2 regions of the Neisseria sp. P0021.S007 genome follow, and region 2 is predicted to be linked to the other one. Evidence: predicted binding sites of a transcription regulator. Region 2 holds the regulator's gene; the other holds the start of a gene.
What was found. Region 2 encodes sigma-54, which starts transcription at its own class of promoters, with help from an activator protein. Its sites were predicted from a motif close to CTGGCACGCTTCATGCTT; they were not measured.
Positions count from the first base shown of each region.

Region 1 (3,368 bases), on a different contig from region 2:
AGTTTTGTTCTTTTGATTTGTTCGTTTTCCGCGTTTGTATTTGGCTTTGTTTGGGGGTTTTCTTCGCAATGTATTTTTGTGTTTTGGGAAATAAGCTTACAAGCTTTGTTTGCAGGATACGGGAAGGAAGTGTGTATCCATGGTGCCACCGCAAGACCAAATTGTTGTACCTTTAGTACTACCTGTTTTTGCAAAACTTGGTGTCAAGTGGATTTCGGTATTCTTCACAGGAACAGCGGCTTGATTACCGATGGCGGCAACAATAGTGCCATTATCTTCAATACGGACAATCTTTACATAGTTACCGACTTTATTGTCGTCTGAAGCGAGTTGCTTGATATTGAGGTCAAGCGGCAAGCTGCCTTTATCCGCATAGGCTTCTTCGACGTAGCTTTTCATACTGCCTGCCAGCATAATGCCTTCTGCTACTTGTGCTCTGGCAACATAGTTTTGGTATGCGGGAAGAGCTGCTACTGCCAAAATGCCGATGATGCCGATAACAATCATCAACTCAATCAGGCTAAAGCCGGTTTGGGCGTTGCGTAGTTTTTTCATTTTTTGAGTATGTCGTTTTCTTATTTTTATTTTATAAAGCAAATCCCATAATTATTATGGGATTTGCTTTGAGTCGAATATCTTTTGTTAGATATTTAAATTAGATTAGCTAGCTTATTTTTTCGCAGCTGGGCGGCAAGAAGAAGGTAAGAATTTTGTATCTACACCTTTGGTTTTTCCTGGAGTACAAGTCCAAGTGAAGGAGCCTTTGGAGTTTGCTGCTTTATTAGTAATTTCGGGCGATAGAGAAATAGTTGCATTTTGGATATCTTTATTTACATCTTTATCTTTCATTGTTGCTGTCAGAACACCATCAGCTACATTAACTTTAGCAACGTATTTACCTTTAATATCAGTAGCCGCTGCAATACCTGCCGCTTTATTGTCTTTAGGCCAGTCACCTTTATCTGCATAGTATTCGACAATAGCAGACTTTTGACCTTCCATCAAAGTGATGGCTTCAGAAACTTGGGCACGTGCAGTGTAGTCTTGGTATGCAGGCAGGGCGATAACTGCCAAGATGCCGATAATCGCGATGACGATCATCAATTCGATCAGGGTAAAACCTTTTTGGATTGCTTTCATTGATTAAAACTCCAGTTTGAAAGTGTGAATAATTATGTTTAATTTAAGTAAAAAGTCCGTAATGTGCTTGGCACTATGTATTATGAGTAAACCATAAAGTAAGAAGGAATATACAGCTTCCGTCGGGCTTGCTGCTTTGAGGCTTGGGCCTTATCGGACGTGTTGTTTCAAGCAGTCTGTGTGCCAAGTGCGCAAAATTGATTAAAAAATTTATTTTTTATTTTTTGTTTATTGTTTTTATTGGGTTTATTTTTTAATTTTTAAGTTTTATGAGGTTTTGTTTGAAAGTTTCAGGATTTTAAGGAAATAGGGGGTTGACGTTTTTTGTCAGTTTTGTGTTTTTTGTGACAGGAAAGGGAGATAAGTTTGGGTGTGTGACGTTTTTTGTCAGAAATTAAGCTTGTTTAATAATATGTTAATTGATTTAGATGGGCGGTATCTTTATGGATTAATCGGTAAGTTTAATATTTTTTTATTTTATTTTTTTGTTTTTTATAGGTTTTATTTTGTATGCGTATTTTGTTTGAATACGGATAAGGAGAAAATTTGGAAGGAAGGATTTTTAAAGAGGGTTTGGTGTAATAGATGAATGAAAATTTGTTATTGGAATTATATTCATTTGAGTTATGATTTTGGAATGTAGTTTTATGTCAGAAGGAAGTTTTGGTTCGCATTTTAAGGCTTTGGATTTCTTGAGTGTTTTAGAAGGGTATATTCAGGATGTTTATATGTTTGGATGTGATTAGGGTGAGCAAAAATGCTCACCCTATGTTTTTAAGATGTTCAGACAGCCTTTATGGGGTCAAGACTTCGATCAATGCCTGTTTTAGGGTGTTTTGGGTTTGCGGGTCTTGGAGGGATGGGCTGTAGGTGATGAAGCTGTCCTCAATGCGCTGATCCAAGGTGGTGATTTTGGCGTAGCGCAGACTGATGTTGTGTGCGAAGAAGGTCTCGGCGATGTCGGCGAGGAGATGGGGGCGGTTGACGGCGGTGATGTCTATGGTGTGCCAGCCGGGATAATCTTCTTCGGGGGTGATGATTACGGTAGGCGGAATAGGAATATGGCGGATGCGGCGGCTGATGTGCGGGCGGCCGCTTTGTTTTTGGACGGTGGTATTGCCGTGGATGAAGCTGTTGAGTTCGGCTTCGAGTGCGCTTTGGCGGTCGGGATATTCTTCGGGCGGGAGATTGTCGGGAAGTTGCAGGATAAAGGTGTCGAGGATGTAGTCGTGCTCGGTAATGAAGGCGCGGGCGGCTTGGATGTCGAAACGGTGGCTGCTGAAGATGCGGCAGAGGCGTGCGAAGAGGCGGTCGCCATTGGGCATGAACACCATGACTTGAAGGCTGTTGCTTTGGGGAAGGATACGGCTGCGGACGGCCGGACTTTGGGTGTCGTAGGCGAGGTTTGCGGTGTGCCAGAGGATTTCCCGTGTCTGATGGCGGACGTAGTATGCGCTGCCGAGGATGCGGCGGAGTTTTTGTTGGTTTTTGAGGGGAACGGCCGCACGCGTGAGTTGGTCGGCCACGGCTTGTTCGCGTCGGTTGGGGAGGCGTTCGGGATCGTGTTTTTTGCTGTTTAAAACGGCGGCGGTGCTGTGGTAGAGGGTTTGGAGCAGGCTGGCGCGCCATGTGTTCCAAAGTTTTGGGTTGGTGCCGCGGATGTCGGCAATGGTAAGCAGGTAGAGTGCGTCGAGGTATTCACGTGTGGGAATACGGCGGCAGAAGGCTTGGAGGACGTGCGGGTCTTGGATGTCTTCTTTTTGGGCAACGGTAGACATGAGCAGGTGGTTTTCAACCAGCCATGCGAGGAGGTGGCTTTCTTCTTCGGTGTAGTAGTGGTCGGCGGCGAATTGTTGGGCGTCTTTGATGCCTTCTTTGGCGTGATCGCCGCCGCGGCCTTTGGCGATGTCGTGCAACAGGGCGGCGGTGTAGAGGATGTGCGGTCGTGGGTAGGCCTGCATGATGGCGCTGGCCTCGGGCATTTCGTGGCTGTGGGTTTCGATGGCGAGACGGCGCATATTGCGGACGACGGTCAGGATGTGGTCGTCTACGGGGTAAATATGGAAGAGGTCGTGTTGGAGCAGGCCGGTGATTTTTTCCCATGCGGGGAGATAGCGGCCAAGTACGCCGTAGAGGTTGAGAAAACGGAGAGTTTGGGTAAGGCCGGTGCCGTGTTTGAAGAATTGGATGAAGCGGCGGCGGTTTTCTGGATTTTGGGTAAAACGGGT
Region 1 is NZ_JBQCXA010000004.1:46,309-49,676, forward strand. Features, by position in the region: gene ACTHUR_RS06760 (pilin) at 97-555, opposite strand; gene ACTHUR_RS06765 (pilin) at 670-1,140, opposite strand; gene glnD ([protein-PII] uridylyltransferase) at 1,935-3,368, opposite strand, start outside.
Region 1: ACTHUR_RS06765 (pilin) is a predicted target of sigma-54. The motif match lies at 1,310-1,327, and genes of this name have one in related genera.

Region 2 (3,368 bases):
AAGAATTGCGCCACCTGCCCATTCACGAACGCGCCCGCCTCGGCGTTGGCTATCTGCCGCAGGAGGCCTCGATTTTCCGCAAAATGACCGTGGAACAAAATATCCGCGCCATTTTGGAAATCAGCATGAAGGACAAAAGCCGCATCGATGCCGAACTTGAAAAACTGTTGGCAGATTTGAATATTGAGCGCCTGCGCAACAACCCTGCGCCGTCCTTGTCCGGTGGCGAACGCCGCCGTGTCGAAATCGCGCGCGTGTTGGCCATGCAGCCGCGTTTCATTTTGTTGGACGAACCTTTTGCCGGCGTTGACCCGATTGCCGTCATCGATATTCAGAAAATCATCGAGTTCCTCAAATCACGCGGTATCGGCGTATTGATTACCGACCACAACGTGCGCGAAACCCTCAGCATCTGCGACCGTGCCTACATCATCAGCGACGGTACGGTATTGGCTTCAGGCAAGCCGGATGATTTAGTCAACAATGAACAAGTCCGTTCGGTTTATTTGGGTGAAAATTTCAAATATTGAATGCATATTTGACGGTATATGAGACCCTCATTTCAATTGAGGGCGGCTATAAATATTGGAATAATCACTAAAAATACAAATATAATACCGATAAACTAATCTTTCAGACGGCCTGCCGTATAAAGGCCGTCTGAAAAACTATCCATACATTTCGAATTAAACACTATGTCTTCACTCGTCCTTAAACTCAAACAGACCCAGCAGCTCAACCAGCGGCTGCAACAGTCTCTGCGCATCTTGCAGATGTCGGGTCTTGAGCTTGAGCGCGAAGTGGAAGACTGGTTGTCAGACAATCCTCTGCTTGAGCGTCCGGAAAGCGATGAATTTGCCGATAGCGGGCTCAACCGTGCGGTAACCATGCCGCGCGCAGGTCAGCAGTTGAGCGGCGACGATGCCGAAGATATTTGGAGCAACATCGCCGAAGAAGAGGATTTCAAACACTATCTGCATGCCCAAGTGTGCGAGCATCCGCTCTCGCAAGTGGAAGCGGCCTATGTTCACGTCTTGATTGATTTTTTGGACGAACAAGGCTACCTCACCGACAGCCTCGAAGAAATTATCGACCACACGCCGTTGGAATGGATGCTGGACGAAGAAGCCCTGCAAAACGCGCTGGATGTATTGCAAACCTTTGAGCCGCCCGGCGTGGCGGCGGCGGATTTGACCGAGTCGCTTATGTTGCAGTTAATGCGTTTGCCGGCTTCTCCTGCCCGACAAATGGCCGCGCATTTGGTGCAAAGTTCGCTTCAAGACTTAGGCAAAAACCGCAAACAAAACGTTCTGCGTTTCCGCAAACTTTATCCCGATACCGACAGCAAAACCATAGAAGCCGCGCTCGATATGATTGCCGGGCTCAATCCCTATCCAGCCTACGGCTTCGCCTCTGCCACGCCTACGCCTTATATTCAGCCTGACGTTTGGGTCAAAGAGGGCAAGGACGGCTGGGAAGTCATCAGCAACGAAGCGGCTTGGCCGAAGCTGCAGCTCAATCAGGAATATTGCGACCTGATGAAATCAGAGGAAGAGGGCGCACCGGAGTGGAAGGAAAAAATCAACGAAGCCAAGCAGCGCATTGATTCTTTGGAGCTGCGTAAAAGCACTGTCCTCCGCCTTGCCGAGTATATCGTCAAAAATCAGGAAGATTTTTTCATCTTCGGAGAAATCGGCCTGTCTCCCATGCTGATGAAAGATGCCGCCGCCGAATTGGGTTTGGCGGAAAGTACCATCTCGCGTGCCGCCAATCAGAAATATTTGTCTTGCCCGCGCGGCCTGTTTGCGTTACGCTATTTCTTCACACAGGCAGTCAATGCCGATGATGATGGCGAAGGGTTCAGCCAAGGCGCAATCAAAGCCGTATTGAGCCAGTTGATTGAAAGTGAAGACAGCAGCAAACCCTATTCGGACGAGACCCTCGTCAAATTATTAAAACAACGCGGCATTGAAATTGCCAGACGTACAGTTGCTAAATATAGAGAATCATTAGACATCCCACCGGCACACAAACGAAAATTTACCGAGTAGATATATTCCGATCCGTTTTGACGGACTAACCAACCGAAGGAGCTGTATCATGAATCTGAAAATCACCGGTCTGAATTTTGATGTTACCGAAGCCATCAAAAACTACGTTTCCGACAAGTTGGCACGAATCAGTCGCCACGCCGACAACATCATTTCCGTGACCATCACGCTCTCGGTGGAAAAAGTCAGCCAGAAAGCCGAAGCCGATGTGCATTTGGCAGGCAAAGATTTGCACGTTGAAGCGATTGAACAGGATATGTATGCCGCGATTGATGTTTTGATGGACAAACTCGACCGCGCTGTTTTGAAACATAAAGAAAAAAGCGGCGATGTCCGCAGTACTGTCAAACCTGCTGCCGAATAAAGTTTTTGTATGATAAAGGCCGTCTGAATATTCAGACGGCCTTTTGTTTTGCTAGATGTTTTAGACTGGCAATCTAGTTACTCACTTTTTCACCATTCCACGGTGCCACTTTAAACAGCAGCAACATGCCCGGTATGCCCAAAGCGAAACACAGCCAGTAGAAATTGAAGTAGCCCATCGCTTCAATCAGATAGCCTGCCGAAGCATTGATAAATGTACGTGGAACGGCTGACAGGCTGGTAAAGAGGGCTAATTGTGTGGCCGTAAATGCAGGATTGGTTTCACGAGCCATGTAGGCAACAAACGCCGCTGTACCCAGACCTACGCCCGCTGCTTCTGCCCCAATCACGGCCGCAAGCATCATTTGCTCTGTCAGTGTGATGGTTTCAAACTTGCCAAAATTTGCCAACCAAGCAAAGCCTAGAATAGTAACCCATTGCGCCACGCCGAAAATCCACAAAGCTCTATTGATACCGAGCTTTATCATCCAAATACCGCCTACAATACCGGCAATGACAGCAGGCCATAAACCGGCATTTTTGGCGATGAGGCCGATGTCGGTTTTGCTGAAGCCTATGTCCAGATAAAAAGGTGTAGCCAAAGAAGTGGCCATGCTGTCGCCCAGTTTGTAGAGAAAGATAAACAGCAATACCAATATGGCCTGTTTGATTCCTTTGCGGGAGAAGAACTCACTGAAAGGGTCAGAGACTGTTTGGGCAAATGTACGCGACACAGATGGTGGAATGTCAGGCTCTTTAGCTAAAAACAAGGTCATCAGCAGACCGGGCAGCATAAATAGTGCAGTAATGATGAATACGTTGTGCCAAGGCATCAAGTCGGCCAAAATCAAGCTGAGCGATCCGGGTACCAAAGCGGCGATACGGTAGGCGTTGACGTGGATAGAGTTGCCTAAGCCTAATTCTTCATCTGACAAAATTTCGCGGCGAAATGCA
Region 2 is NZ_JBQCXA010000002.1:376,663-380,030, forward strand. Features, by position in the region: gene lptB (LPS export ABC transporter ATP-binding protein) at 1-530, shown strand, start outside; gene rpoN (RNA polymerase factor sigma-54) at 696-2,051, shown strand; gene hpf (ribosome hibernation-promoting factor, HPF/YfiA family) at 2,101-2,415, shown strand; gene ACTHUR_RS04850 (AmpG family muropeptide MFS transporter) at 2,489-3,368, opposite strand, start outside.